Linked DNA regions of Cellulophaga sp. L1A9. Each later gene encodes a partner of the first gene's protein in a complex. Links are inferred from orthologs where the notes say so. Each region holds a gene or a part of one and is shown on either strand. Other genes may lie near its edges.

What was found.
Region 2: the proteins of secG (region 1) and secY are in contact, whole or in part, in a crystal structure (PDB 5AWW), measured with the Thermus thermophilus proteins. The link is inferred for Cellulophaga sp. L1A9 from one-to-one orthologs. Residues at the interface, in WP_223903268.1 of Thermus thermophilus: Tyr5, Ile9, Tyr12, Leu13, Ala16, Leu19, Val20, Val23, Leu24, Gln26, Glu27, Pro28, Gln30, Gly31, Ala32, Asp34, Leu35, Met36, Gly37, Gly38, Ser39, Ala40, Asp41, Leu42, Phe43, Ala45, Arg46, Val48, Tyr53, Thr56; in WP_096411648.1 of Thermus thermophilus: Leu14, Gln16, Arg17, Phe20, Ile34, Pro35, Pro37, Ile72, Arg108, Arg109, Asn112, Gln113, Arg116, Ile117, Ile120, Pro145, Gly146, Trp147, Phe152, Phe155, Val156, Val159, Thr160, Val162, Ala163, Gly164, Ala166, Leu167, Trp170, Glu173.

The regions. Positions count from the first base shown.
Region 1 is NZ_CP047027.1:1,156,545-1,172,668, reverse strand. The notes cover bases 1-2,931. They hold secG (preprotein translocase subunit SecG), read right to left. Parts: upstream 1,669-2,931; coding sequence 1,333-1,668; downstream 1-1,332. Other genes in these bases: GQR94_RS05040 (LptE family protein), read right to left, coding at 2,605-2,931; GQR94_RS05045 (hypothetical protein), read right to left, coding at 1,665-2,600; groES (co-chaperone GroES), read right to left, coding at 907-1,185; groL (chaperonin GroEL), read right to left, coding at 1-802. Also shown: more of GQR94_RS05040, read right to left, coding at 2,932-3,153; GQR94_RS05035 (sigma-54-dependent Fis family transcriptional regulator), read right to left, coding at 3,153-4,424; tRNA (N6-isopentenyl adenosine(37)-C2)-methylthiotransferase MiaB, read right to left, coding at 4,434-5,876; GQR94_RS05025 (class I SAM-dependent methyltransferase), read left to right, coding at 6,027-6,695; GQR94_RS05020 (LVIVD repeat-containing protein), read left to right, coding at 6,997-7,998; topA (type I DNA topoisomerase), read left to right, coding at 8,151-10,661; GQR94_RS05010 (formimidoylglutamase), read left to right, coding at 10,786-11,943; gliding motility lipoprotein GldK, read left to right, coding at 12,059-13,426; gliding motility protein GldL, read left to right, coding at 13,505-14,158; gliding motility protein GldM, read left to right, coding at 14,216-15,775; gliding motility protein GldN, read left to right, coding at 15,879-16,124. UniProt on the Bacillus subtilis protein: Involved in protein export. Participates in an early event of protein translocation.
Region 2 is NZ_CP047027.1:878,723-894,770, reverse strand. The notes cover bases 13,008-15,862. They hold secY (preprotein translocase subunit SecY), read left to right. Parts: upstream 13,008-13,692; coding sequence 13,693-15,033; downstream 15,034-15,862. Other genes in these bases: rpsK (30S ribosomal protein S11), read left to right, coding at 15,857-15,862; rpsM (30S ribosomal protein S13), read left to right, coding at 15,381-15,755; ykgO (type B 50S ribosomal protein L36), read left to right, coding at 15,262-15,378; infA (translation initiation factor IF-1), read left to right, coding at 15,037-15,252; rplO (50S ribosomal protein L15), read left to right, coding at 13,230-13,682. In the rest of the region: GQR94_RS03720 (SusC/RagA family TonB-linked outer membrane protein), read right to left, coding at 1-1,029; rpsL (30S ribosomal protein S12), read left to right, coding at 1,353-1,727; rpsG (30S ribosomal protein S7), read left to right, coding at 1,748-2,224; fusA (elongation factor G), read left to right, coding at 2,234-4,366; rpsJ (30S ribosomal protein S10), read left to right, coding at 4,377-4,682; rplC (50S ribosomal protein L3), read left to right, coding at 4,839-5,456; rplD (50S ribosomal protein L4), read left to right, coding at 5,456-6,088; rplW (50S ribosomal protein L23), read left to right, coding at 6,093-6,383; rplB (50S ribosomal protein L2), read left to right, coding at 6,403-7,227; rpsS (30S ribosomal protein S19), read left to right, coding at 7,241-7,519; rplV (50S ribosomal protein L22), read left to right, coding at 7,523-7,930; rpsC (30S ribosomal protein S3), read left to right, coding at 7,933-8,652; rplP (50S ribosomal protein L16), read left to right, coding at 8,672-9,091; rpmC (50S ribosomal protein L29), read left to right, coding at 9,111-9,302; rpsQ (30S ribosomal protein S17), read left to right, coding at 9,316-9,573; rplN (50S ribosomal protein L14), read left to right, coding at 9,576-9,944; and 8 more genes. UniProt on the Bacillus subtilis protein: The central subunit of the protein translocation channel SecYEG. Consists of two halves formed by TMs 1-5 and 6-10.

The DNA.
Region 1 (16,124 bases):
TTAATTTGTTTACTACTAAAGTAGCTAATGCTTCACCATCAACATCTTCTGCAATAATTAAAAGAGGCTTTCCTGATTGAGCAACTGGCTCTAAAACAGGAAGAATATCTTTCATTGAAGAAATTTTCTTGTCAAAAAGTAAAATGTAAGGATTCTCTAATTCAGAAACCATTTTTTCTGAATCGGTAACGAAGTAAGGAGAAAGGTATCCTCTATCAAACTGCATACCTTCAACAACATCAACATACGTGTCTGTTCCTTTAGCTTCTTCAACAGTAATAACTCCTTCTTTGCCTACTTTTCCGAAAGCTTTAGCGATTAACTCACCAATAGTTTCATCATTGTTAGCAGAAATAGAAGCAACTTGTTTTATTTTGTCAGAAGAATCACCAACTTTCTTTGCTTGTTTTGCTAAGTCTTCTACGATAGCTTCAACAGCTTTGTCGATACCTCTTTTTAAATCCATTGGATTAGCACCGGCAGCAACGTTTTTTAATCCTTCTTTTACGATTGCTTGCGCTAAAACTGTTGCGGTAGTAGTACCATCACCAGCTAAATCATTGGTTTTAGAAGCAACTTCTTTAACCATTTGAGCACCCATATTTTCTAAAGGATCTGCTAATTCTATTTCTTTTGCCACGGTAACACCATCTTTAGTAACTACAGGAGCCCCAAAAGATTTACTGATGATTACGTTTCTACCTTTAGGTCCTAAAGTTACTTTTACTGCATTTGCAAGTGCATCAACGCCTCTTTTTAGTCCGTCACGTGCATCTATATCAAACTTTATATCTTTTGCCATTTTTGATTTTGTTTTAAGTCATTCTCAAAAGATTGAGAATTTGTTTAATTAATCGTATAATTTAATTTAGAAGATTTCCGAGGATTCGGAAATAAAAAAATAATTTATATAATTGCTAAAATGTCGCTTTCACGCATCATTAAAAAGTCAGTACCTTCTAATTTTAGCTCGGTACCTGCATACTTACCATAAAGAACAGTATCACCAACTTTAACGGTAACTAGCTCATCTTTGGTTCCAGGACCAACTGCTACTACTTTTCCTTTTTGAGGTTTTTCTTTTGCAGTATCTGGAATGTAAAGTCCAGAAGCAGTTTTTGTTTCAGCTGCCATTGGTTCAATAAGAACTCTATCTGCCAATGGTTTAATATTAACTTTAGCCATATGATTAAATTTTATTAAATTGATTTTAGTTTTGTTACGTTATGGATGGCAGAAATTATGCCATTGCTTAATAACTGACAGTTTGTAAAAAAAAATGCCAGCTTGTCATCCAAGCTGGCATTTTTAAAATATATAGTGTCGTATTGTTTATTCTGAATCAGGAGTCGTAATAGGATCTGGTAATGAATCAGGAACTGTATTTTCGATCTCATCGCCTTGTAAAAGCTTAGAATCTGCTTGTGCGTAATTGTCTTTCAAAGAAATATTCGATAAAAGAATTAGTACGATAAGTATGGTTGCAAGAGTCCAAGTACTTTTATCTAAAAAGTCACCTGTTTTTTTTACTCCACCAACTACTTGACTACCGCCACCACCTAAACTTGAAGATAGGCCTCCACCCTTTGGGTTTTGTACCATTATAACCAACATCAATAAAAGACTCACAATGATTATAAGGATTAAGAATATTGTAAACGTGCTCATTTATTTTCTTTTTGTATTTTTTGTACTAATTTTATTTGGCTTGCAAAGAAACTACTTTTTTCTGGATATTTCAAACTTAAAATTTTATAGGCTTGAATAGCTTTTTTATACTTTTTTTGTTCAAGGTATACTTTAGCTAAAGTAGCGGTCATTAACTCTGTTTTATCAATTTTCATTGGATCATCGATAGGTACTGGAACAGAATTTTTTTCTTTTGGAATTATTTTAGGTTTATTCTCTATAAATTGATCTATTAAATCGAATTTCTTTTTTCTTAAAACCTTTTTTGTAGTGGTTTTTAGGGGTTCTTTTTCTAGTGTTATTTCCTCTTTTTTGTCAAATGAGGCAATTTTTTCTCTTTCAATAGGTTTTTTAGATGCTAATTGCATCCATTCTGTGAAAGAATATTTTTCTTTTTTTGTAAAGGGAAGTGGCTCACCAATCGTTAGTTCCTCTTCTTTTTTTTTAGCTTCCGCGATCTCAATATCAATATTAGGATCTTTTGAAGCAAATAAAGCAGGGTCTAATATCTGATCTGCATCTTTAGCGCTCTGCGGAAGTGCTTTGTCTTCATCGTTTTCGTCAAGCAATGGTTTTTTAACTTCTTCAGAAGTAATGGTTTCAAACTCAATTTCTTTTTCTTCTAATGGTGCTTGTCTCCCTGAAATACGATCTGCAATTCCGTTTTGTAAAAATTCCTTAGATGTAATAAAATCAAATAAAACATCACGATCAGTGGTATAAGCCGCGGTTACTTTTAAAGCGCTATTGTATTTAAAGCTATTTAAATTTTTTAGCCCTTTTAATTGCAAGGCACGCGCAGCTTGAAAATATGGAAATTCATCAAGAATATCATCCAATTGGTTGGTTTGTACTGGTGAAACCAATTTTTCAGGATGTTGCAAAAGATATGTGAAGTCTGATACGTTCATAGGGTTACCAATCTGCTAATGATGCGTTGAAAATATCTTGTGTAATACGCTCAAAAATTGCATCTAGTGCTGTTGACTTTATAGAGCTATAGCTTGTCGTTGCTCCGTAATCATAAAAGAAAGAGAAGCGTTGATCAAAATCTACATCCTCTTTTTTATTATTAAAAAATCGCACGGTTACCGTCATGGTTAATCTGTTTTGTGCAGAAGTCTGATTGGCCGTAGCGGTCATAGGTGTAATTCTAAACTCTGTAATCTCTCCCTCATACACCAAATCGCCCCCAGAAGAAACTAAATCTAAGCTTGTTTGGTTTAAAATTAAATCTTGTAATTCTCTTGTGAAATCACGATCTAAGCCTGGTTCAAAAGTAGATCCGGGGCTTTGAGCGGCATAATTTTGAAATAAACGTACTTCATAAGTTTTTGCTTCTCCAACATCTCCACCTGTAAAATTGTATACGCCACATCCATTTAAGCTCAAGGCTGTGAAGATTAATGCAAGGAAATAGATTGTTTTTTTCAATGTATTTGATTTAAGTTTTAATTGACTCATTATAAATCGTACTGCTTTATTTTACGATACAAGGTGCGTTCAGAAATTCCTAATTCAGCAGCGGCGGCTTTTCTTTTACCTTTGTTTCGTTCTAAAGATTTTGTAATTAACTCTATCTCTTTTTCTTGTAAAGATAGCGTTTCCTCTACTTCAATTTCCTCAGCGAAGTGATATTTGTCTTCTGCATTAGGTTTTGAATAGGGATTTTCCGTTTGGGGTTCGGGAAGGTGAAGCATTTCATTCTCTTCTTCATTCTCATGAGAATAATCCTCTTCATGCTTGCCACCGTATATTTTACGAATAAGGTTTTCGTTATCTTTTTGGACTTCTTCGCTATCGTTATTTTTAAGTAATTCTAAGGTCAGTTTCTTAAGATCATTCAAATCGGCCTTCATATCAAACAATACTTTGTATAGTATTTCGCGTTCGTTACTAAAATCGCCATCTTTTTTCTGCTTATCTACTATAGCAGGGAGGTTAGAACCGCCAAAATTTGGCAAATAACCACTTAATGTTGCTGCCGATATATTTCTGTTTTCTTCAAGGACGGAAGTCTGTTCTGCAATATTTCGTAATTGACGGATGTTTCCAGGCCAACGGTATTTTAATAATACATCTACAGCATTATCTTCTAAACGAATGGTTGGCATCTTATACTTCTGACCAAAATCTGAAGCAAATTTTCTAAAAAGCAAATGAATATCTTCTTTTCGCTCTCTAAGTGGGGGCAATGCAATTTCAACCGTACTCAAACGATAATATAAATCTTCACGAAATTTTTCTTTTTTTATCGCCTCAAACATATTAACATTTGTTGCGGCTACAATTCTAACATTTGTTTTTTGTACTTGCGAGGATCCTACTTTTAAGAATTCGCCATTTTCTAGGACACGCAGTAAACGCACTTGGGTAGTTAAAGGAAGTTCGCCAACTTCATCTAAGAAAATAGTTCCGCCATCGGCAACTTCAAAATACCCACTACGGGCTGCTGTTGCACCGGTGAAAGCCCCTTTTTCATGACCAAAAAGTTCACTATCAATAGTTCCTTCAGGTATGGCACCACAGTTAACCGCAATATATTTTGCATGTTTCCTGTGTGATAATGAATGGATGATTTTTGGAATAGCTTCTTTACCAACACCACTTTCACCAGTTACCAATACTGAAATATCTGTTGGAGCCACTTGAATTGCCTTTTCTATGGCACGATTAAGTTTTAAATCGTTACCAATGATTTCAAATCGCTGTTTTGTTGCTTGTACTGATTCCATGTTAAAATCTTAATTATCTGCTAGTTCAATAGCCTCACCAAGTAAAGTTGCTGAGGTGCAATCTGTTATTTTTACGCGTACTAAATCGCCTATATTATAATTTTCTTTTGCGAAAATTACAACGGCATTCTGAGAATTTCTTCCCATCCAATCTTGATCCGATTTTTTTGAGGAACCTTCAATTAAAACTTCTTCAATCTTACCTAAATGTTCTCTAGTTTTAATATGCCCGTTTTCTCTTTGTACTGCTATTATTTCGGCAAGACGTCTCTTTTTTGTTTCCTCAGGAACATTATCTTCTAGTTTTCTTGCTGCCATAGTTCCTGGTCGCTCCGAGTAGGAATACATGTATCCAAAGTCGTATTGAACGCGTTTTAGGACATCAAGCGTAGCTTGGTGGTCTTCTTCTGTTTCTGTTGGGAAACCGGAAATCATATCTTGAGATATAGCACAATCGGGTAAAATTCTTCTGATATTGTCAATAAGGGTAATGTATTCTTCAATGGTATGTAATCGATTCATTTCTTTTAAAATGCGATTACTGCCACTTTGGACAGGCAGGTGTATATGATTGCAGATATTTTTATGCTTTGCTACCGTTTCAATAACATCAAGAGTCATATCTTGAGGGTTAGAGGTAGAAAAGCGAATTCTCATTTTAGGAAATTTCTTGGCAACGGTATCAAGTAACGATGAAAAATTTACCGCTGTTGCTTTTTGCATATCAGAAGCTTTTTCAAACTCTTTTTTTAAGCCACCACCATACCATAAATAGCTGTCTACGTTTTGTCCTAAAAGGGTAATTTCTTTAAAGTTGCTATCGTGAAGGTCTTGAATTTCTTTTAGAATAGATTGTGGTTCGCGGCTCCGTTCACGCCCGCGAGTAAAAGGTACCACACAAAAGGTACACATATTGTCGCAACCTCTGGTAATAGAAACAAATGCACTAACGCCATTACTTTGTAAACGAACAGGACTAATGTCTCCGTAAGTTTCTTCTTTAGATAAAATAACATTCACGGCATCTCTACCTTCGTCAATCTCTTGAATTAGATTAGGTAAATCTTTATAGGCATCTGGGCCTACAACCATATCTACTATTTTTTCTTCTTCAAGAAATTTGCTCTTTAAACGTTCGGCCATACAACCCAAAACACCAACCTTCATGTGAGGGCGAGTTTTTTTTACGGCATTGAATTTCTCCAAACGTTTACGCACGGTTAGTTCTGCTTTTTCTCGAATAGAACATGTGTTTACCAAAACAAGATCTGCTTCTTCTAAAATTTGTGTGGTATTAAATCCTTCTTTAGCAAGAATAGAAGCAACAACCTCACTATCCGAAAAATTCATGGCGCACCCGTAACTTTCAATATATAGTTTGCGGCCATTTCCAGAAATTTTATCAAGAGCAACAGGTTGACCTTGGTTTTCTTCATTAATAATTTTCTCCATGTACTATGATAATCAACAGAATGTTTTATTAGGACTGCAAAGATATGATTTTTAGAAGTGTTCTGTCAAATTGGCAGTTAAAAATTAGTGAAATTTGTAGTCTAGATTAAATTTATCAAATTTACTCCTTGAAAAGCAGTGTGTTCTAAAATGAAAAAAAGTAAAAATCAATCCCCGAAAAAACGGTGGGCAACTAAAGATGTGATGCATCAAATTTATGAGAATCATTTATGGGGAGGAGCTGAGTTTGATTTTTATTCAGGAGATGGTTCACATGTAGATGCCATTACTGAACCTTATATAAAGGAGGTGTCTGCTTTTTTAAAGTCTTTTGAAAGTCCGCTCGTTGTTTGTGATGTTGGTTGTGGCGATTTTAATATTGGAAATCAGTTAATAGGCTTTTCTGAGAAATATTTTGCGGTAGATATTGTCCCAGCCTTAATTGAAAGGAACAAAGCAAGATTTAAGAATGATAATTTAGAGTTTTTGTGCTTAGATATTTGTGAAGCAGACTTGCCAAAGGCAGATTGTATTTTTGTTCGGCAAGTATTACAGCATCTTTCAAATGCAGAGATTCAATCTTTTTTATCTCAACTTAAGAATTATCCCTATTGTATTGTAACAGAACATATACCTAATGGTGATTATGAGCCAAATATAGATATGGTTACTGGTATGGGGAATAGGGTAAAGAAAAAAAGTGGCGTGGCTATTATGGCGCACCCTTTTAATTTTAAACCTATTGCTTCTTATGAATTATTGAGAATTGTTTTAGATGATGAAAGCAGTATTCAGACTATGGTTTATCAGAATTTTTAGTTTTTTTCGCAACCAATTAGATCATTAAGCATCTGATAAATAATCAATTGAAAAACGAACAACTCATGAAATATTTTTTTATAGCCTTACTTTTTATCTCAACGATAGGATTTGTTTCTTGTGAAACCAAAAGATGATGATAAGTATGCAGATTACATAGTTGCGAAGCCTTTGATTATTTCAAAAGAAGATTTTAAAAACGGAGTAACAGTTTTACCTCCCTCAATTTATAGAGGAATCTGGGAAAATCTATGCGTATGAAAACTATATTTTTATAAATGACAAGCATCAGGGTGTTCATGTGATTGATAATAAAAACCCCGAGGCTCCTGAGAGAATAGCATATATAAAAATTCCTGGTAATGTTGATATTTCTGTCAAGGATAACTATTTGTTTGCGGATAGTTTGACGGACTTAGTGATCATTGATATTTCAAATCTTGATAATATTCAAGTGGTAAATAGATTAGAAGACGTTTTGAGAGGGAATGTTATTTGGCCTATGGCCGATTTTTATGACTATGATGGTGTAGATTCTGAAAATGAAATTATAATAGGATGGGAGACAGCATCGGAGCCAAGACTGATATCAGAATATGAAGAGCGTTTTGGTGGTGGTATTATGTTAGATGCGGTAACAAATAGCGCATCTGTAGGGCAAGGCGGTTCTTTAGCCCGCTTTAAAATTGTTAACGATTATTTGTATGCAGTAGACAGTCATAATATTAATGTTTTTGATATTTCAAATTTAGAAAACCCGAAAGATCTAGACGATGTTTACGCAGGTTTTGATATTGAGACCATTTTTAATCGCAATCAATATTTATTTTTAGGAAGCAAGAGTGGAATGTATATCTATGATATTTCTTCCCCTAGTACTCCGCAATTTGTTTCAGAATTTCAACATGGTACTGCTTGTGATCCTGTAGTGGTAGATGATAAATATGCTTATGTAACCCTTCGTGGAGGAAATTCTTGTGGGGCAACAGAAAGCGGATTGTTTGTTATCGATATTCAGGATATTAAAAATCCGACACTTTTAAAATCTTATGAGATGGAAGAACCTTATGGTTTAGGCTTAAAAGATAACCTGATTTTTGTGTGTGACGGGAAGGCAGGATTAAAGGTGTATGATAAAACAGATGTTGAAAATTTAGAAGCACTAAATCACTTTGAAAACATCATAACTTTTGATGTTATTCCGCTGAAAAATAGCCTTTTAATGGTTGGAGATGACGTGTTGTATCAGTATCAATATGAAGAGCGTTCTATAGCTTTGCTAAGCACACTTTCTTTGCAATAATAGGTAATAAAAACCTTCTTTTTTTTTATTAAATATAGGACGCCTAAAAAGAGTTTTTAGTTGCATTTATAATACTAAATATCACCTATATAGTAAGGATACAGCGTAAAATTAAAAAATTGGTATACTTTTGTAAGACCAAAAACTAGTCAATGGCAAAGAATTTAGTAATCGTAGAGTCTCCTGCAAAAGCAAAAACAATAGAGAAATTTTTAGGAAAGGACTTCAAGGTAGAATCCAGTTTTGGTCATATAGCCGACTTACCTTCTAAGGAATTAGGAGTAGATGTTGAAAATGATTTTGAAGCAAAATATATAGTAAGTAAAGACAAAGAAGCTTTAGTTAAAAAACTTAAAGATTTAGCGAAGAAAGCAGACACTATATGGTTAGCAAGTGATGAGGATCGAGAAGGGGAAGCTATTTCATGGCACCTAGAACAGGAACTAAAATTAGATAAAAGTAAAACCAAACGTATTGTTTTTAATAGTATTACAAAGTCTGCAATACAAAAAGCAATTGAAAACCCTAGAGAGATTAATTATGATCTTGTAAATGCACAACAGGCAAGAAGGGTTTTAGATAGACTAGTGGGATATGAACTATCTCCTGTCCTATGGAAAAAAATAAAACCAGGTCTTTCTGCGGGTAGAGTTCAATCTGTAGCAGTGCGTTTAATTGTAGAGCGTGAAAGAGATATTGAAGGGTTTACTCCAGAGGCATCTTTTAAGATTACAGCCCAATTTAAAACAAATGAAGGCAGTATATTTTCAGCGAAACTTAATAAAACTTTTGCAACGAAAGAAGAGGCAGAGGCTTTTTTAAAGGAGAATATGAATGGTAAATTTGCGGTAGCAAGTTTAGATAAAAAACCAGCAAAAAAATCTCCGGCAGCACCATTTACTACATCTACCTTACAACAAGAAGCATCACGTAAATTATATTTTTCAGTAGGAAGAACCATGCAAGTAGCACAACGTTTGTACGAAGCAGGTTTAATTACCTATATGAGAACGGATAGTGTAAACTTATCAAAAGAAGCACTAGATGCCGCGAAAGAAGCAATTGTAGAAAATTACGGAAAAGAATATAGCAATTCTCGTAATTTTAAAGGAAAAAGTAAAGGAGCTCAAGAGGCGCATGAGGCTATTAGACCTACGGATATGAAACTTCAAAACGTTTCATTAGAGCGCGATCAAGAAAAATTATATGAACTTATTTGGAAGCGTACACTTGCTTCTCAAATGAGTGATGCCCAATTAGAGCGAACTAATGTAAAAATTAGTTGTTCTGGTCATAATCAAGAGTTCACTGCAAACGGAGAGGTTATTAAATTTGATGGTTTCCTTAAAGTTTATATGGAAGATGTTGATGATGAAGATGCATCTGAAGAGCAAGAAGGAATGCTTCCTGCAATGAAAAAAGGGGAGGCATTGACTAATAATTATATTACTGCTACAGAACGTTTTAGCAGACCTCCATATCGTTTTACAGAAGCATCTTTAGTTAAGAAGTTAGAGGAATTAGGTATTGGTAGACCATCTACCTATGCGCCAACAATTTCTACAGTTCAAAATAGAGGCTATGTCGAAAAAGGAACTATCGAAGGTGTAGAGCGTAAGTATGTGCAGTTAGTTCTTGAAAACAACGCTGTAGCAACGAACAATCTAACAGAAAACGTAGGATCTGATAAAGGAAAATTAGTACCAACAGATATTGGTATGATTGTTACGGACTTTTTAGTAAGTCACTTTTCTGGAATTATGGAGTATAATTTCACCGCTAAAGTAGAAGAAGATTTTGATGAAATAGCGGAAGGGAAAGAGGATTGGAAAAAAGTGATGAAGAACTTTTATAAAGATTTTCACCCTAAAGTAATTGATGTAGAAGAGAATGCGGACAGGGCTAGTGGAGAACGTATTTTAGGTACAGATCCAAAATCTGGAAGACAAGTATTGGTGCGCTTAGGTCGCTTTGGTCCTATGGTTCAAATTGGATCATCTGAAGAAGAAGAAAAGCCAGTATTCGCTAGTTTATTGCCGGAACAATCTTTAAACACCATAACATTTGATGAAGCTATGGAACTTTTTACCCTACCTAGAACACTAGGAGAGTACAAAGGACAAGAAGTTTTAGCAAACGTGGGTAGATTTGGTCCTTATGTAAAATTCGGAGAGAAATTTATTTCATTAGATAAAGGAGAAAGTGCTTTTGATGTAGTTTTTGAAAGAGCAGTAGAACTTATTATAGCAAAAGAAAAAGCAGATGCTCCCGTAGCTCATTATGAAGATAAAGAGGTGACCAAAGGTACAGGTCGCTTTGGTCCCTTTATAAAGTGGGACGGAATGTTTATCAATGTCAATAAAAAATATGATTTTGATAATTTGTCTAATGATGATATTATTGAACTTATCGAAACAAAGAAACAGAAGGAGATTGATAAGGTTATACATGATTGGAAAGAAGAAGGCATTCGTGTAGAAAAAGCACGTTGGGGTAGGCATAATGTGCTTAAGGGGAAAATAAAAGTAGAATTATCAAAAGAAGTTGATGCTACTAAAATTACTCTTGAGCAAGCAAAAGCTATGATAGAAAAGAAAACGCCGAAGAAAAAGGCAAAAGCTGCACCAAAGAAAAAAGCTGCGCCAAAGAAAAAGGCAAAATAAATATACATTTATAATTTTTTACCAATACACCTTCTTGAAACGTACTTTTATTGCGCCAATTCAAGAAGGTGTATTATATTTGAGTCAATAAGTTTATAGTAATCCTCAAAACATTCAATTTTTAATGGCATTTGATTTTTTAGTTCCTGTTGATGATAAATTAGTAGCATCTTGTAAATTACTTCCGGCACAAGCATTAGGGAATAAAATTCATAAGCACACACAGCGAAATGGGTTGCCCGTGCTCGCTAATGCTTCCTTTGCAATTATTGGAGTCAATGAATCTAGAAATGCCTTTGAAAAGAAATCCGAAGACCTAGAGTTGTTTGAAGTTCGTCGTCAACTTTATAAATTGATGATTGGTAACTGGGATAGTACCATAGTAGATTTAGGAGATATTAACCAGGGAGAAGCCGTTGCAGATACCTATTTTGTTGTCAAAGAAATTGTAGCAGGGCTTCTTGAAGAAGATGTAATCGCCATAATCATTGGTGCAACACAAGATATTACCTATCCTGCATATAGAGCTTTTGATGGTTTACGGAGTATGGTAAACTTAGTGGCGGTAGATAGTCGTTTTGATTTTGGAGATGCTGATGAGCTTATTTCATCACACTCTTATATGAGTAAGATTATAACAGATAAGCCAAACAATCTATTTAATTTTTCTAATATAGGCTATCAAAGTTATTTTTGCGCGCAAGAAGAAATAGATTTAATGGAACATCTTTTCTTTGATGCTTATCGTTTAGGAGAAATCTCAGCTAACATTACATTAGCAGAGCCTATATTACGTAATGCCAATATTGTGAGCGTAGATTTACGCGCAATTAAAGCTAGTGAAATCTCTATGTCTGAGAATTTTTCACCCAATGGTTTTAATGGAAAAGAAATTTGTGCAATTGCTCGTTATGCAGGTATTAGTGATAAGGTAACTATTTTTGGAGTCTATGAAGGAGAAAATACACCACAGTCTTATCAGCTTACAGCACAAATTATTTGGTATTTTATTGAAGGTCATAATTATAGAGTGAAGGAATCTCCTTTTGTGAAAAGTGAGGACTTTACAAAGTTTATAGTGCCTACGGATGATGAAGATTTAATATTTCATAAAAGTAATCTTACGAATAGATGGTGGGTAGAGGTGCCAACAATTTTAACGGCACATAATAAATCAAATATACCAGCGTTATTATCTTGCATGGAGCAGGACTATTTTGATGCTTGCAATCAAATTATTCCTGAGCGATGGTTTAAAGCTTATAAAAAGGGCTTTAATTAAAATAAAAAAAAGTAAAGGATAATACACATTGACACAATATTTTAATTAAAACGTAGTTTTAGAGAATAATAAAAGTGTTTTTAATTTACAGTCTTAATCGAAATTTAACCTAAGTATGAAGAAGCTATTGTTATCATCTATAGCGTTTGTTGTTTTACTCAGCAGTTGTGGGTCTAAAACAAAAGGAGAACTAGTTGGAGTCCAAGGAAAAAAATGGTATCCAGAAAAGCCTCATGGTATGGAATTGATCCCTCAGGGATCCTATATTATGGGGAAGAGTGAAGAAGATCAGGCTAAAGTTCTCAACGCGCCAACCAAAACAGTTACTGTACGCTCTTTCTATATGGACGACACAGAAATTACGAACAGCGAATACCGACAATTTGTTGAGTGGGTACGAGACTCTATCGTAAGAACTAAACTGGCTATCCTAGCAGATGAATTAGGTTTAGGTCCAGATGATGGAGGCATTGGTGACTATGCATTTAAAGATGCAGATACCACTAAGTTATCATCTTATGACAAGTATATGCTTGATAATTACTCAGGAATGGGTGATACCGGATATGAAGGTAGAGGGTTAAACCTTGATCAAGATTTAGTTTGGGATACTTCGGAATACCCAGATGAATACTATGTTGAGGTAATGGACAAATTATATATTTCTGAAGAGGAAGCTTATAATGGAGAACGTACTATAGACGTTACACAATTGAAGTATAAATATTCTTGGATGGATATTGAAGCTGCTGCACGTGCAAAGGGTAAAGGCAGTAGAAAAGACTTCATTAAACAAGAAGAATTAGAAATATATCCTGATACAACAGTTTGGATTAGAGATTTTGAATACTCGTATAACGAACCAATGCATAACGATTACTTTTGGCATGATGCCTACAGTGAATACCCTGTAGTAGGAGTGAGTTGGAAGCAAGCTAAAGCGTTTTGTAACTGGAGAACTAAGCTTAAGAACGATGATCAAAAATCTAAAGGAGCTCAGTTTGTAAATCAATTTAGATTGCCAACAGAAGCAGAATGGGAATATGCTGCAAGAGGTGGTATTGAAAGTGGGACATACCCATGGGGTGGTCCATATGTTATAAGCGACACAGGTTGTTTTATGGCAAACTTTAAACCGCAGCGAGGAGATTATGCAGCAGATACAGCTTTGTATACAGTAGAAGCAAAATCTTTTGAGCCTAATGATTATAACTTATATAACATGGCGGGTAACGTATCTGAATGGACAGATTCTAGTTATGATCCTAACTCTTACGAGTATGTTTCAACAATGAACCCAAATGCTGGTTCATCACAAAATGCAAGAAAAGTTATCCGTGGAGGATCTTGGAAAGATGTTGCTTATTTCCTACAGGTAAGTACCAGAGATTACGAATACCAAGATTCAGCACGTAGTTATATCGGATTTAGAACAGTACAAGATTACATGGGCGTTGAAGAAAACAAACCCTTAAATAAGTAATACAAGTTTATACATAAAGTCGAATTAAATTAAACCAAATCGTTATTATTAACATTAACCTGAAATTAAATTAAAATTATGGCACAGTCAAAAGCAACAAAGAAATTATTTAACATGGCCTATGGGCTTGGAGCATCAATCGTTATTATAGGTGCATTATTCAAAATTTTACACTGGGAATTAGGACCATTGAATGGTGGTATTCTACTTGCAATCGGTCTTATTACAGAGGCGCTTATTTTTGCCATTAGTGCATTTGAGCCTTTAGATGACGAATATGATTGGGCATTAGTGTATCCTGAATTAGTAGGTGGTGAAGGTGTTGCAAAAGCAAATAGTGTTGCTGCTGAAGTACAAGAATCAGAAGCTTCTTTATCTAAAAAATTAGATGATTTATTAAAAGAAGCTGGTGTAGATGCAAGCTTAATGGAAAGCTTAGGAACTAGCATTAGAAATTTTGAAGGTGCTGCTAAAGGTATCGCTCCTACAGTAGATGCTATGGAATCTACTCGTAAGTATTCTGATGAAATGGTGCAAGCTGCTTCTCAAATGGAATCATTAAATAGTTTATATAAAGTACAGTTAGAAAGTGCTAGCAAACAAGCTTCAATCAATGAAGAAGTTGTTCAGAACTCTACTGCTTTAAAAGATCAAATGGCATCGTTATCTACAAACTTATCGTCTCTTAACGGAGTATACGGAGGTATGTTATCTGCAATGACAAGAAACTAATTAGTTTTAGTAATAATCAAACCCCAAAAATTAACTAAAATTTAATTAGAAAAAAACATGGCAGGAGGAAAACAGTCACCACGTCAGAAAATGGTTAACTTAATGTACTTAGTGTTCATTTGTATGTTAGCCCTGAATATGAGTAAAGAAGTTCTAGCGGCATTCGGTCTTATGAATGAGAAGATGGAAGTTTCTAACCAGAAAACATCAGATAATAATTTAGCATTCTTAGAAGGTCTTGAAACAAAGGCTTCGGAAGATGCAGCTAAATATGCTGAAGATTTCAAAAAAGCACAAACAGTACAAAAATTATCTCAAGAGTATTATGATTATTTAGAAGCTCTTAAAGAAGGTATGACTAAAGGTGTTGAAGATCCAAAAGATTACCAAGTAATGGATAAATCTGACTTTTTAGATCAAAAATTCTTCGCAGGAGATAATTTAGCAGCAGGCGGTAAAGAATTCATGAAAAAAATTGAAGACTACCGTACTAAAGTTTCTGTATTAGTGCCAGCGAAATTAAAATCATCGGTTATTGCTAGATTTGAAACTGGTGATGCTAATGGTAAAGTAGAAAAGAAAGATAAAACAAAGCAAGATTGGTTAAATTACCATTATGAAGGCTTTCCTTTAATTGCTTCTTTAACTAAAATCACAGCGTTACAAGCTGATATTAAGTCAACAGAAGAAGATGCTTTAAAATCTATGTTAGAAGGTAACTTAACAGATCAAGTTTCTTTAACAAACTTTAAAACTTCTCTTTTCGGATCTAAATCTGCTTTTTATGCTGGAGAAAAATATGATGGTAAAATTATCATTAGTAAAACAGATAACTCTTCTACACCTGTTAGAGCAGAATTAACTCTTGATGGTAAAAAGTTGACAGCGGATACAGATTACAAGCTTGAAGCTGGAGGCGTTAAAATGTTAATTAATACTGGTAATCCTGGAGATCACGTAGTTGCAGGTACAATTTTCTTTATGCAAGATGGTACGGAAGTTCCTGTAGAAGTAAATAATTCATTCGCAACAATTTCTAAGCCAAATGCGGCATTAATTGCAGCAGACAAAATGAATGTTGTGTATCGTGGTGTTGCTAACCCAATGACCATCTCTATACCAGGTATTCCTGATAACAAAGTTAATGCTTCTGCTCCTGGATTATCTAAGAGATCTGGTAGTCAATATGTGATGAATCCTAGTACTGGTAGAGAAGTAACTATTATGGCTTCTGGTGTGTTACCAGATGGTTCAAGAATAAATACACCAGCTAAATTCAGAATTAAAGATATTCCAAGACCTAATGGATCTATTAGAGGAGAAACTAACTCAGCTAAAATGCCTAGAACGAACTTAGAAATATCTACTGTTGGTGCATTATTAGAAGATTTCGATTTCGATTTAAATCTTGCTGTAAGTGGGTTCAAATTTAAAGTTCCAGGTCAGCCTACTGTAGTAGTTAGAGGTAACAAATTAAATGGTGCTGCTAAATCTGCTTTGAAAAGAGCTGGTCGTGGAGATGCTGTTCAGATATTTGATATTGAAGCTTATATAACAAATAACAAGTCTTACAGGTTGAAAAAAGTATCACCAGTAGTGGTTGAACTTACAAACTAGTAATAAAATTTATTGAAAAGCGTTATAAGTTTATAAGGACGTAGTTTTTAAACAACTTATAACGAATTTCAGTAAAGGTGTAAAAACAAATAAATTTTTAAAAATGAATTGGAAAAATGTTTTATTAATTGGTGCGGTAACTTTATTACCAATATCAATGGTGGCTCAGGCAAATATATTAAATGCCAAAAAACCCGAAGAGATAGGTAAGAAAACTGAAGCTCAAATAGAGATTGATAATGACGCTCCTCTGCAATATGGTTATGTTGATGATAGAGATATTCTATGGTCAAAAACAGTATGGGAAGTTATTGATTTAGATGAGAGAGTTAACTTTCCGTTATACTAT
Region 2 (16,048 bases), 290 kb from region 1 along the record:
AAATTCTGGAAAAGCTGCTTGAATTGCTGAAGTTGAAGTTGAATAGGGGTGAGCTAGAGTACCTTGATCATCTATTGCATTTTGACTTCCCCATCCTGAAATTCCATCTTCTTCAAAGCTTGGCCCCCAGTTACTAAAGAACCAACCAAATGCTTGGTCAAATCCATTACCATATTGTTGTTGATAGTCTGGTAAAGAAGCTATTTCATTGAAAAATACAGAGCTGCTGACAGTTATTTCAGTTTTCTTTTTGCCATTAGAAGATGTAGTATTGTTTTTAGTTGTAATAAGGATAACACCATTTCGTCCAGCAGTACCGTAGAGTGTTGCTGCTGCTAGTCCTTTTAATACATTCACACTAGCAATATTGTTCGGGTCTAAATCCAAAAATCTACTAGATCCATTATTTCCATCTACGAAACTACTATCATCGCCGTTTTGTGACTGGCCATTTGTTCCGCTATCAAACGGGACACCATCTACAATAAATAATGGTTGATTACTTCCGCTAAAACTACTTAATCCACGAATTACAATACTAGTACCTGATCCAGAAAGTCCACTCTGTGCTGTAATATTTACACCTGATGCTTTACCAGTAAGTATCCTACCAACGTCGCCTTCAGCTCTTTGTTCAAGTTGCTCACTACTAACTTCTGCAACTGCATATCCTAGTGCTTGTTTGGATTTTTTAATTCCTTGCGCAGTAACAACAATTTCTTCTAGCGCTTGTGCATCTTCGGTCATTGCAACGTTAACGGTAGTTAAAGAGCCAACAGTCTTCTTAGAGTCTTTTTGTCCTACATAGGAAAAAAGTAAGACGTCTCCAGATTTACTTTGTATAGTGTAATTTCCGTCAAAGTCTGTTTGTGTCCCAGTGGATGATCCGACTACCACAATGTTAACTCCGGGTAGTGGAAGACCGTCTTGGTCTGTAACTGTACCCGAAATCGTCTTTTCTTGTGCAAATGTTAAATGCACAACAAACGCTAATAGAAGCGTAAGGATTCCATTTCCTTTTGTTTTCATTATTTTTTATTTTGAATTAGTTGCTGCAATAATCTAAATAATATGTTAATTATCCTAAATTATTTAATATTATTTTAAGAATTAGAGTCAAAAGTGTTAATGTCTTTATGAACGTTGAGTTATTTTGCTGTTTTGTAGATTTGCTTTGCTGGTTTTTTATAAATTGATAATACTTGAAAAGCATTTTGATTTTCGGGGTTTATATGTTAAGGAAAATAATTAAATCAAATAAAAGTGATTAACTATTTGAATTAATGGGATTTATTACTACATTTGCCGACCCTTAAAAAAGGGTAAGTTATATATATAGACACAATTATAGTATGCCAACAATTTCACAATTAGTACGAAAAGGAAGGGCCACGATTACTAAGAAGAGTAAATCGGCTGCTTTGGATTCTTGTCCTCAAAGAAGAGGGGTTTGTACTCGTGTTTACACTACTACACCTAAAAAACCAAATTCTGCAATGCGAAAAGTTGCAAGGGTAAGGTTAACAAATGGTAAAGAGGTAAATGCGTACATCCCTGGAGAAGGACATAATTTACAAGAGCACTCGATAGTATTAGTAAGGGGCGGAAGAGTTAAAGATTTACCAGGTGTTAGGTATCATATCGTTAGAGGGGCTTTGGATACAGCAGGTGTTGCTGGAAGAACTCAACGTAGATCTAAGTATGGTGCTAAAAGACCTAAGAAGTAATCAAGCTTTAAACAGAAACAATGAGAAAAAAACAAGCTAAAAAGAGACCTCTTTTACCAGATCCAAGATTTAATGATCAGTTAGTGACACGTTTTGTTAACATGATGATGTGGGATGGGAAGAAGTCTGTAGCGTACAAAGTATTTTACGATGCTATTGATATCGTAGATGAAAAGAAAACAGATGAAGAAAAAACGGCTCTAGAGATATGGAAAGATGCTCTTTCTAATGTTATGCCTCACGTAGAGGTTAGGAGTAGAAGAGTTGGGGGTGCTACATTCCAAATTCCTATGCAAATTAGACCGGATAGAAAAATATCAACAGCTATGAAATGGTTGATTAGTTTTGCTCGTAAAAGAAACGAGAAAGCTATGTCGCAGAAGTTAGCTGGAGAGATACTAGCAGCTGCTAAAGAAGAGGGTGCTGCCGTTAAGAAAAGAACAGATACTCACAAAATGGCAGAAGCTAACAAAGCTTTCTCTCACTTTAGATTTTAATTATCAGAAATGTCAAGAGATTTAAAATTTACTAGAAATATAGGTATTGCTGCTCATATTGATGCGGGTAAGACAACCACTACAGAACGTATATTGTTTTATACGGGTGTGAGTCATAAGATAGGTGAGGTTCATGATGGTGCTGCTACTATGGACTGGATGGAGCAAGAGCAAGAACGTGGTATTACTATTACTTCTGCTGCTACTACATGTACTTGGAATTTCCCGATGAAAAATGGGGAGAAGATAGAGGAAACTAAGCCTTATCATTTCAATATAATTGACACACCTGGTCACGTTGATTTTACGGTTGAAGTAAACCGTTCTTTACGTGTATTAGATGGGTTAGTTTTCTTATTTAGTGCTGTTGATGGTGTTGAGCCTCAATCAGAAACAAACTGGAGATTAGCTGATAATTATAAAGTTCCAAGAATGGGCTTTGTAAATAAAATGGATAGACAAGGTTCTAACTTTTTAATGGTTTGTAAGCAAATCAAAGAAATGTTAAAATCTAATGCTGTGCCAATCGTTTTGCCAATAGGTGACGAGGCTGACTTTAGAGGTGTTGTAGATTTAGTTAAGAATAGAGCTATTATCTGGCATGAAGATAACTTCGGGGCAACTTTTGATGTAGTTGACATTCCTGAGGAAATGAAAGCTGAAGTTAAAGAGTATAGAGCTAATCTTATTGAGGCGGTTGCTGAATATGATGATACTTTGATGGAGAAATTCTTCGAAGATGAGAATTCTATTACTGAAGATGAAGTTCATGCAGCTTTAAGAGCGGCGGTTATGGATATGAGTATCATTCCAATGATTTGTGGTTCTTCATTTAAAAATAAAGGTGTTCAGTTTCTTTTAGATGCTGTTTGTCGTTACTTGCCTTCTCCAATGGATAAGGATGCGATAACAGGTATGGACCCTGATACTGAATTACCTATTACTAGAAAACCGGATGTTAAGGAGCCTTTCGCTGCTTTAGCGTTTAAGATTGCAACAGATCCTTTTGTTGGTCGTTTAGCATTCTTTAGAGCGTATTCTGGTAGGTTAGATGCAGGTTCTTATGTATTGAATAATCGTTCTGGTAACAAAGAACGTATTTCTAGAATATACCAAATGCATGCTAATAAGCAAAATGCAATTGATTATATAGAAGCTGGGGATATAGGTGCAGCTGTTGGTTTTAAGGATATTAAAACTGGTGATACTTTATCTGCAGAAAAGCATCCAATTGTTTTGGAAAGTATGGACTTCCCTGATCCAGTTATTGGTATCGCGGTAGAGCCTAAAACTAAGGCAGATGTTGATAAATTAGGGATGGCTTTGGCTAAACTTTCTGAGGAAGATCCTACATTTACAGCAAGAACGGATGAATCTTCAGGTCAGACAATTATATCTGGTATGGGTGAGCTTCACTTAGATATTATTGTAGATCGTTTAAGACGTGAATTTAAAGTTGAAGTTAATCAAGGTCAGCCTCAGGTTGAATATAAAGAAGCTTTGACGAAAACTGCTGGTCATAGAGAAACTTATAAAAAGCAATCTGGTGGTCGTGGTAAGTTCGGTGATATCGTATTTGAGATGGGTCCTGCTGATGATGATTTCGAAGGAACTGGTTTACAGTTTGTTGATCAAATTAAAGGTGGACGTATACCAAAGGAATTTATTCCTTCAGTTCAAAAAGGATTTACTGCAGCAATGAAGGCTGGTCCTTTAGCTGGTTATGAGATGGATCGTATGAAAGTTGTTCTAACAGATGGATCTTTCCACCCTGTGGATTCTGATGCACTTTCTTTTGAATTAGCTGCTAAAATGGGGTACAAAGCTGCTGGTAAAGCTGCTGGTGCTGTTATTATGGAGCCTATTATGAAAATTGAAGCTTTAACACCTGAAGAAAACATGGGTGATATTGTTGGAGATTTAAATAGAAGAAGAGGTACTATTACTAACATGAGTGATAGAGCTGGTGCTAAGGTGATAAAAGGTGAAGTTCCATTATCGGAAATGTTTGGTTACGTTACGGCGTTAAGAACAATGTCTTCTGGTAGAGCGACATCAACAATGGAATTTTCACATTATGCGGAGACACCTTCAAATATTTCTGAAGAGGTAATCAAAGCAGCAAAAGGTTTAACCGCTTAATTTTACGAAAATGAGTCAAAAAATTAGAATAAAACTTAAATCATACGACTATAATTTAGTAGATAAATCTGCTGAAAAAATAGTTAAAACTGTAAAATCTACAGGAGCTGTTGTAACTGGACCAATTCCGTTACCAACACATAAGAAAATATTTACTGTATTGCGTTCTCCTCACGTTAATAAAAAGTCGAGAGAGCAATTTCAGTTAAGTTCTTATAAAAGACTTCTAGATATTTATAGTTCTTCTTCAAAAACAATTGATGCTTTAATGAAGTTAGAGTTGCCAAGTGGTGTCGAAGTAGAGATCAAAGTATAATTATACTTGTAAGCAATTTGTATTGCGAGTAACATGTCCTAAGCGTTTCGCAAGGGAAAAACGGAAAAATAAAATCAGGGTCGATTTATTTTGACCCTTTTTTTTATTCAAGAATTGAGAGTTAATAAAAGTTAATACTAATTAATTAAATTAAATATGTCTGGGTTAATAGGAAAGAAAGTAGGCATGACTAGTATTTTCGATGAAAATGGAAAAAACATTCCATGTACAGTAATCGAACTAGGTCCATGTGTAGTTACCCAAGTCAGAACCGAAGAGGTAGACGGGTATAGTGCCCTTCAATTAGGTTTCGATGACAAGGCAGAAAAACGTGCGAATAAGGCCGAATCAGGTCATTTCAAGAAAGCAGGTGTTTCTCCTAAGAAAAAAGTCGTTGAGTTCCGAGATTTTGAAGGTGATTACAAATTAGGAGACACTATTGGTGTTGATTTATTTGTTGAAGGTGAATTTGTTGATGCCATTGGTACATCAAAAGGAAAAGGTTTTCAGGGTGTTGTTAAAAGACACGGCTTTGCTGGTGTTGGTCAAGCAACTCACGGTCAACATAACAGACTTAGAGCTCCTGGTTCTGTAGGTGCTGCTTCTTATCCTGCGAGAGTATTCAAAGGGATGAAGATGGCCGGAAGAATGGGTACTGATAAGGTGACTGTTCAAAACCTTAAGGTTTTAAAAGTAGTTCCAGAAAAAAATCTTTTAGTTTTAAAAGGTTGTGTGCCTGGTCATAAGAACGCTTACGTAACTATTGAGAAGTAATGAAGGTAGCAGTTTTAGATATTAAAGGAAAAGAAACAGGCAGAAACATAGAGCTTTCTGATGCTGTTTACGGTATAGAGCCAAATAAGCATGCTGTTTATTTAGATGTAAAGCAATATTTAGCGCACCAAAGACAAGGTACGCATAAGTCTAAAGAAAGAGCTGAAATAGCTGGTAGTACAAGAAAAATAAAGAAACAAAAGGGAACAGGTACTGCTCGTGCGGGTAGTATTAAATCTCCAGTTTTTAGAGGTGGTGGTCGTATTTTTGGCCCAAGACCAAAAGATTATAAGCAAAAATTAAATAAGAATTTAAAACGTTTAGCTAGAAAATCTGCTTTAAGTATCAAGACAAGTGAAAAAGCGATTTTAGTAGTTGAAGATTTTAATTTTGATGCTCCAAAAACAAAAGATTTTAAGAATGTTTTGAAGTCTTTAGGCTTGGAAAATAAAAAATCTTTATTTGTGTTGGGTGATTCAAATAATAATGTATATTTGTCGTCACGCAATTTGAAAGGGTCTGAAGTTATAACTAACTCAGATTTAAGCACTTATAAAATTTTAAATGCTAATAACATTGTGCTTCTAGAAGGTTCTTTAGAAGGAATTGAGTCTAACTTAACTAAACAATAAGAACATGAGTGTGATAATAAAGCCAATTATAACAGAAAAAATGACTTCAGATAGTGAGTTGTATAACCGTTATGGCTTCATTGTAAACCCTAAGGCAAATAAGCTTCAGATTAAAGAAGCTGTTGAAACTGCTTACGGGGTTTCTGTTGAGAAAGTTAGAACTATGAATTACGGGCCTTCAAGAAAGACTCGTTATACGAAAACCGGAGTTCAACATGGTAAATCTAATGCTTATAAGAAAGCAATAGTTCAGGTTGCAGAAGGTGATATAATCGATTATTACAGTAATCTATAATAAAGACTAAAGACAAAAAATGTCAGTTAGAAAATTAAAACCAATCACTCCAGGACAGCGTTTTAGAGTAGTAAACGGATTCGACGCGATTACTACTGATAAGCCGGAGAAGAGCTTGCTTGCTCCGTTAAAAAAGTCCGGAGGTAGAAACAGTCAAGGTAAAATGACGATCCAACACAGAGGTGGAGGTCATAAGAGAAGGTATCGTTTGATAGATTTCAAAAGAGACAAGCAAGGAGTTGCTGGTGTCGTTGATTCTATTCAATATGATCCTAACAGAACAGCATTTGTAGCTTTAATTAACTATGCTGATGGGGAAAAAAGATATATAATAGCACAAAATGGATTGCAAGTCGGTCAGGAGATTACTTCTGGCGCAGACGCTACTCCTGAAATTGGTAATGCACTTCCTTTAAGTGTTATTCCTTTAGGTACTATTATTTCTTGTATAGAACTACGTCCAGGGCAAGGAGCTGTAATGGCAAGAAGTGCTGGTACATTTGCTCAATTAATGGCAAGAGATGGTAAGTTTGCTACGGTAAAACTTCCATCTGGTGAAACTAGATTAATTTTAGTTTTATGTTTGGCTACAATTGGGGCGGTATCTAATTCTGATCATCAATTACTTGTGTCTGGTAAAGCAGGTAGAAGTAGATGGTTAGGTAGAAGACCAAGAACAAGACCGGTTGCGATGAACCCTGTTGATCACCCAATGGGTGGTGGTGAAGGTAGAGCTTCAGGTGGTCACCCAAGATCTAAGAACGGTATACCTGCTAAAGGTTATAGAACACGTTCTAAGACTAAGGCTACAAATAGATATATATTAGAACGTAGAAAGAAATAAAAAGTAGAAAGAAATGGCACGTTCATTAAAAAAAGGACCTTACGTTCACTTTAGTTTAGAAAAGAAAGTTCATCAGAATATAGATTCTGGTAAAAAGACTGTGGTTAAGACTTGGTCAAGAGCTTCAATGATAACACCAGATTTTGTTGGTCAAACTATCGCTGTTCATAATGGTAGACAATTTGTTCCTGTATATGTTACAGAGAATATGGTTGGTCATAAATTAGGAGAATTTTCACCAACTAGATCTTTTAGAGGTCACGGAGGTTCGAAAAATAAAGGAAAAAAGTAAGCTATGGGAGTTCGTAAAAAACAAATGGCCGAAAGAATAAAGGCGGAGAAAAAGCAAATTGCTTTTGCGAAATTGAATAATTGTCCAACTTCACCAAGAAAGATGCGTTTAGTAGCTGATTTGGTAAGAGGGGTTCAAGTGGAGAAGGCACTTGCAATTTTAAAATTCAATTCTAAAGAAGCTTCTCGTAAATTGGAGAAATTACTTTTATCAGCTATTGCAAACTGGCAGGCTAAAAATGAGGATGCTAGTGTAGAAGATGCTGATCTCTTTATTAAAGAAATTAGAGTTGATGGTGGCGCTATGTTGAAAAGACTTAGGCCGGCACCTCAAGGTAGAGCACACAGAATTAGAAAACGTTCCAATCACGTAACACTAGTGTTGGATTCTAACAATAATGTACAAAGCTAGATATGGGACAGAAAACAAATCCAATCGGAATTCGTTTAGGCATCATTAGAGGATGGGAGTCTAACTGGTATGGTGGAAATGATTACGGTGATAAATTAGCCGAAGATAATAAAATCAGAAAATATGTTCATGCTCGTTTAGCGAAAGCTAGTGTATCAAGAGTTATTATTGAGCGTACTTTGAAACTTATTACTATTACCATTACAACTGCAAGACCTGGTATTATTATCGGTAAAGGTGGTCAGGAAGTAGATAAGTTGAAAGAGGAGCTTAAGAAAATTACTGATAAAGAGGTTCAGATCAATATTTTTGAAATTAAGAGACCTGAGTTAGATGCAAATCTTGTAGCTGCTAGTGTTGCGCGTCAAATAGAAAATAGAATTTCTTTTAGAAGAGCAATTAAAATGGCAATAGCTGCAGCGATGCGTATGAACTCTGAGGGAATTAAAATTCAAATTTCTGGACGTTTAAATGGAGCGGAAATGGCTCGTTCTGAAACTTATAAAGATGGAAGAATACCATTATCTACTTTTAGAGCAGATATCGACTATGCTTTACATGAAGCGCATACTACTTATGGAAGATTAGGTATTAAAGTGTGGATTATGAAGGGTGAGGTTTATGGTAAAAGAGATTTATCTCCTTTAGTTGGTATGGAAAAAAGCCAAGGTGCAAAAGGTGGTAAGCAAGATGGTAACAAGAAACCACGTCGTAGAAAGTAATTTTTAAAGAAGTAGAAAAATGTTACAACCTAAAAGAACCAAGTTTCGTAAGACACAAAAGGGTAGAATGAAAGGGATCTCAGGAAGAGGTCATCAGCTTTCAAATGGTATGTTCGGTATAAAATCTTTAGATACAAGTTTTATTACATCAAGACAGATAGAAGCGGCACGTATTGCTGCTACTAGATTCATGAAGAGAGAGGGTCAAATGTGGATTAAAATATTTCCAGATAAGCCAATAACCAAAAAACCTCTAGAGGTTCGTATGGGTAAAGGTAAAGGTGCTCCTGAATATTTTGTTGCCGTGGTTTTGCCAGGTAGGATTATGTTCGAAATTGCTGGTGTGTCTCAGGAGGTTGCAAAAGAGGCTTTACGTCTTGCAGCACAAAAATTACCTGTTAAAACAAAGTTTATTGTTGCTAGAGATTATTCAGCTTAATTTTTAATTGTAAGGAATTATGAAACAATCAGAAGTAAAGGAATTATCTGTTGAGGAGTTAGGCTCTAAATTAATAGAGGCTAAAAAGCAACATTCAGACCTGAAAATAGCGCATAGCGTTACTCCGTTGGAAAACCCGCTTCAAATAAGAAGAGCGAGAAGAACAGTGGCTAGAATAGCGACAGAATTAACTAAAAGGGATAACCAATAACTGGTTCTGCTTTATGGAAAAAAGAAACTTAAGAAAAGAGAGAGTAGGAGTTGTTACTAGCAACAAAATGGAGAAATCAATTGTGATTTCAGAAGTTAAGCGAGTAAAACATCCTATGTACGGAAAGTTCGTATTAAGAACTAAAAAATATGTTGCACACGATGAAGCAAATGATTGCAATATTGGTGATACAGTAAGGATAATGGAAACACGTCCTTTAAGTAAAACTAAATGTTGGAGATTGGTTGAAATCATTGAAAGAGCTAAATAATTATGTTACAGCAAGAATCAAGATTAAAGGTAGCTGACAATACTGGGGCAAAAGAAGTTTTGACCATTAGAGTGTTAGGTGGTACGAAGAGAAGATACGCTTCTGTAGGAGATAAAATAGTTGTAGCTGTTAAAGAAGCTACACCTAATGGTACTATTAAAAAAGGTGCTGTATCAACTGCAGTTGTAGTTAGAACTAAAAAGGAAGTAAGAAGACAAGATGGTTCTTACATTCGTTTTGATGATAATGCTTGTGTTCTTCTGAATCCAACTGGTGAAATGAGAGGTACACGTGTTTTTGGACCTGTAGCGAGAGAACTTCGTGATAAGCAATTCATGAAAATTGTATCATTAGCTCCAGAGGTGCTATAACATTTAGAATCAGATGAAAAAGCTAAAAATAAAAGTAGGAGATATCGTTAGAATCGTAGCTGGAGACCATAAAGGTGTTGAAGGTAAGATCATGAAGATTGATTTTGATAAAAACAAGGCAATTGTTGAAGGTGCTAATTTAGTATCTAAACATGAAAAGCCAAGTGCAAAAAATCCTCAAGGTGGTATCGTAAAGAAAGAGGCACTTTTACACATTTCTAATTTAGCATTGATAGATGCTAAATCTGGTAGCACTACGAGAGTAGGTTACGATGTTAGAGATGGGAAAAAAGTTAGAGTCTCTAAAAAATCTAATGAAGTAATATAGTTATGGCTTACGTTACAAGGTTAAAAACAGAATACAATGAGCGCATTATTGGCGCTCTTAAAGAAGAGTTTGGGTATAAGAACGTTATGCAAGTTCCTAAGCTAGAGAAGATAGTTGTTAGTAGAGGTGTTGGTGCAGCTGTAGCAGATAAGAAGTTAATTGACCATGCGGTTGAAGAATTAACTACGATTACTGGTCAGAGATCTGTAGCAACAATATCTAAGAAGGATGTTGCTTCTTTTAAGCTTAGAAAAGGTATGCCGATTGGATGTAAAGTTACCTTAAGAGGTGAAAGAATGTTCGAATTTCTTGATCGTTTAGTTACAAGTGCACTTCCTAGAGTTAGAGATTTCCAAGGTATTAAGGCTACTGGCTTTGATGGTCGTGGCAATTATAACTTGGGTGTTACGGAGCAAATTATTTTTCCTGAGATAAATATTGATAAAATCAATAGAATCAACGGAATGGATATTACCTTTGTAACTTCTGCACAAACAGATAAAGAGGCGAAATCATTACTAACTCAATTGGGACTTCCTTTTAAAAAGAATTAAGATGGCTAAAGAATCGATGAAAGCCCGTGAGGTTAAAAGAGAAAAAACTGTAGCAAAGTATGCTGAAAAGAGAAAGGCTTTAAAAGCAGCTGGTGACTATGAAGGCTTACAGAAACTACCTAGAAATGCTAATCCAGTACGTTTACATAATAGATGTAAGCTAACGGGTAGACCTAGAGGGTACATGAGAACATTTGGTGTTTCACGTGTAACTTTCAGAGAAATGGCAAACGAAGGGTTAATACCAGGAGTTAAAAAAGCTAGCTGGTAGTCAATACAAATATTAACTGGTATCAGGTTTAGTGTTAATACTAAAAACCAATACTGCAAATTAGTACATATGGTAACAGATCCAATTTCGGATTATTTAACAAGAATTAGAAATGCAAGTAGCGCTGGGCACAGAGTTGTCGAGATTCCTGCTTCTAATCTTAAAAAAGAAATGACTAAAATATTATTCGAACAAGGATATATTTTAAGTTATAAGTTTGAGCCAAATAAGGTTCAAGGCACGGTTAAAATAGCTTTGAAGTATGATAAGCTAACTAAAGAACCTGTGATAAAAAAAATTATGCGTATAAGTAAACCAGGATTACGTAAGTATGCTGGTTCTACTGATTTACCAAGAGTACTTAACGGATTGGGTATTGCAATCGTATCAACTTCTCACGGGGTAATGACGAGTAAGCAAGCTAAGCTAGAAAAAGTTGGTGGTGAAGTATTATGTTACGTTTATTAATACTATAAAGATTTAAGAAATGTCTAGAATAGGTAATAATCCAGTTGCGATACCTCAGGGAGTAACCGTTGAGATAAAAGATAATTTAATTACTGTAAAAGGTAAGTTGGGTGAGTTAACTCAAGAATATAGCGCTGTTGAAATAAAAGTTGAAGATGATCAAGTTTTTGTAACTAGATCTTCTGATGTAAAAGAGCATAAAGCTAAGCACGGTCTTTACAGATCGTTGATTAACAATATGGTTGATGGTGTATCTAAAGGGTGGACTAAAGAATTGGAACTTGTAGGTGTAGGTTATAGAGCAAGTAACCAAGGTCAGAGATTAGATTTGGCTTTAGGTTTTTCTCATAATATAGTTTTGGATTTAGCTCCTGAAGTTAAAATTGAAACGATATCTGAAAAAGGTAAAAATCCAATTATTAAGTTAACATCGTTCGATAAACAATTAGTAGGTCAAGTGGCTGCTAAAATTAGATCCTTCCGTAGGCCAGAGCCGTACAAAGGAAAAGGTGTGAAGTTTGTTGGAGAACAATTAAGAAGAAAAGCTGGTAAGTCAGCATAATAAGTAGAATTATGGGATTATCAAAGACTGAAAGAAGACAGCGGATTAAAAGAAGAATACGTAAAGTTTCTTTTGGAACTGCTGCAAGACCGAGATTATCGGTTTTTAGAAGTAACAAGGAAATTTATGTACAGGTTATAGATGATAACAGTGGAGTAACTTTAGTTGCCGCATCTTCAAAAGATAAGGAGATTGCTGATGTTAAAGGAACGAAGACTGAGATTGCTAACTTAGTAGGTAAAACTATTGCAGAGAAAGCAATTAAAGCTGGTGTTGAGACAGTAGCTTTTGATAGAGGTGGTTGTTTATATCACGGTAGAGTAAAATCATTAGCTGAAGGAGCTAGAGAAGCAGGACTTAAATTCTAAATATATATGTACCAGAAATACAAAAACGTAGAAGTTGTAAAACCAGGAGGTCTTGATTTAAAAGATCGTTTAGTTGGTGTACAAAGAGTTACTAAAGTAACAAAAGGTGGTAGAGCATTTGGTTTTTCTGCTATTGTTGTTGTTGGTGACGAGAATGGCGTAGTTGGTCAAGGTTTAGGTAAGTCTAAAGAAGTTGCTACAGCTATTTCTAAAGCAATTGATGACGCTAAGAAAAATTTGATTAGAATTCCTTTGAATAAAGGAACGATACCTCACGAGCAAAAAGGTAAGTTTGGTGGAGCTAGAGTTTATATTCAGCCTGCATCTCACGGTACTGGAGTAATTGCTGGTGGTGCTGTTAGATCGGTATTAGAGGCAGTTGGGGTTCATGATGTATTGTCAAAATCTCAAGGATCTTCTAATCCACATAATGTTGTTAAGGCTACCTTTGATGCTTTATTGCAGATTAGAGATGCTAAGACAGTTGCTTCACAAAGAGGAATTTCTCTTGAAAAAGTTTTTAAGGGATAAATTAAGGTATTATGGCAAAAGTTAAAGTAAAGCAGGTTAAGAGTGGTATTAAAAAACCTCTTAGACAGAAAAAGACTCTTGAGGCACTTGGTTTAAGAAAATTAGGTCAAGTTGTAGAACATGAGAATACTCCTAGTATTATGGGTATGATAGCTAAAGTTAACCACTTAGTTTCAATTGAGGAAGCTTAAAAAAATATAAAGATGAATTTAAATAGTTTAAAACCAGCTGAAGGCTCAATTCACCGTGCAGGTAAGATTGTAGGACGTGGACAGGGTACTGGAAAAGGTGGTACTGCCACTAGAGGTCATAAGGGTGCTAAATCTAGATCTGGATATTCTAAAAAGATTGGTTTTGAAGGTGGGCAAATGCCCCTTCAAAGACGTGTTCCTAAATTTGGTTTTACAAATATTAATAGAAAGGAATACGCTGGTATTAATTTAGATAAATTACAATTACTTGTAGATAATGGAATCGTTAAAGATGCTGTTAATTTAGAAGTATTAGTTCAAACTAGATTAGCCAGAAAATCTGACTTAGTAAAAATATTAGGTGGAGGTGAGTTAAAAACTTCTCTTAAAATATCAGCACATAAATTTACTGCTACTGCTAAAGCTGCTATTGAAGCTGCTGGTGGCGAAGCAATAAGTTTATAAGAAATACACTATGAAGAAATTTTTCGAGACATTATCTAATATTTGGAAGATTGAAGAGTTAAAGGGGAGAATTCTTGTTACTCTTGGTTTGTTGTTAGTTTATAGATTTGGGGCGCAAATTGCGCTTCCAGGGATAGATACTACACAACTAGGAGCTTTGACTTCTGGTACTGAAAACGGAATCTTTGGAATATTAAATGCTTTTACAGGGGGTGCTTTTGCAAAAGCCTCTGTTTTTGCGTTGGGTATTATGCCTTATATTTCTGCTTCTATTGTAGTGCAATTAATGGGTATCGCTATTCCTTATTTGCAAAAGCTTCAAAAAGAAGGTGAAAGTGGGAGAAAAACAATCAACCAGATTACAAGATGGTTAACTATTGGTATTTGTATCTTACAGGCTCCTACTTATTTATTAGGTTTAAGTCAGTTTGGTGTTCCGGATAGTGCTTTCGTTCTTGGTAAAGGTTTAGACTTCATGATTCCTGCAGTTATTATTTTGGTAACTGGTACCGTGTTTGCAATGTGGTTAGGAGAGAAAATTACTGATAGAGGTATCGGTAACGGTATTTCTTTATTGATTATGGTTGGTATTATTGCTACATTACCTCAAGCCTTTGCGCAAGAAGCTATTTCTAGGTGGGAAGGAACTGGAGGTCCAATGTTAGTTTTAATTGAAGTTATTATTTGGTTTGTGGTTATTTTACTAAGTGTTTTATTGGTAATGGCGACGCGACAAATACCAGTGCAATATGCTCGTAGATCTGCTTCTGGTGGCTATGAGAAAGATGCAATGGGAACTAGACAATACATTCCTTTAAAGTTGAATGCATCAGGTGTTATGCCAATTATCTTTGCACAGGCAATTATGTTTGCGCCGGGACTTATTGGAAAAACATTTAATGAAACAGCATGGGGTCAATGGATGGAAGTTCAATTTCAAGATATCTTCGGATTGGCATATAACTTATTATTTGCATTCTTGATTATTGTATTTACATATTTCTATACTGCAATTACCGTTCCTACGAATAAAATGGCTGATGACTTAAAAAGAAGTGGCGGTTTTATCCCTGGAATTAGGCCTGGAGCAGAAACTGGTGATTTTTTAGATAAGATTATGTCTTTAATTACGTTACCAGGATCTATTTTCTTAGCTTTGCTGGCTGTATTGCCTGCGTTAGTTGTTAAGTTGATGGATGTTCAACCAGGTTGGGCAATGTTTTATGGAGGTACATCACTTTTAATTATGGTGGGTGTGGCAATAGATACAGTACAACAAGTTAATTCGTATTTATTAAATCGTCATTATGACGGTCTAATGAAGACAGGTAAAAATAGAAAGGTAGCATAAGTTATGGCTAAGCAATCAGCAATAGAGCAAGACGGTAGCATCATAGAAGCATTGTCAAATGCAATGTTTCGTGTAGAGTTAGAAAATGGTCATGTTGTAACTGCCCATATCTCAGGAAAAATGCGTATGCATTATATAAAATTACTTCCAGGTGATAAGGTAAAATTAGAAATGAGCCCTTATGATTTGAGTAAAGCAAGAATTACATATAGATATTAAGATAATAGGATGAAAGTTAGAGCATCATTAAAGAAGAGAAGTGCCGACTGCAAAATTGTTCGCAGAAAAGGTAGATTGTACGTAATAAACAAAAAGAATCCTAGATTTAAACAAAGACAAGGGTAGTTATGGCAAGAATTGCAGGTGTTGATATACCAAAACAGAAAAGAGGGGTAATTGCTCTTACTTATATCTTCGGAGTAGGTAATAGCAGAGCTAAAGAAATTTTAGCGAATGCCCAAGTAAGTGAAGATACAAAGGTGTCTGATTGGAATGATGATGAAATTAGTCGCATTCGTGAGTCAGTTTCAGCTTTCACTATTGAAGGAGAACTTCGTTCTGAAACTCAATTAAACATTAAACGTTTAATGGATATTGGTTGTTATAGAGGAATTCGTCATAGATCTGGTCTTCCATTAAGAGGACAAAGAACTAAGAACAACTCTAGAACAAGAAAAGGGAAGAGAAAAACTGTTGCGAACAAGAAAAAAGCAACTAAATAATAATTAGACAGTCATTAGTATTTGGACGTTAGAAGAATCTGTTTGAAATCGAAAGGTTTAGGATTCCAATAACTCAGAACTAACACTAGAAACTTAAAAATATGGCAAAGTCAAATACAAAAGTTGCAAAGAAACGTAAGGTTATTGTAGAATCTGTTGGTGAAGCTCACGTAACAGCATCTTTCAATAACATTATTATTTCTTTGACAAACAAAAAAGGAGACGTTATTTCTTGGTCTTCTGCAGGTAAAATGGGATTTAGAGGTTCTAAAAAGAACACACCTTATGCTGCG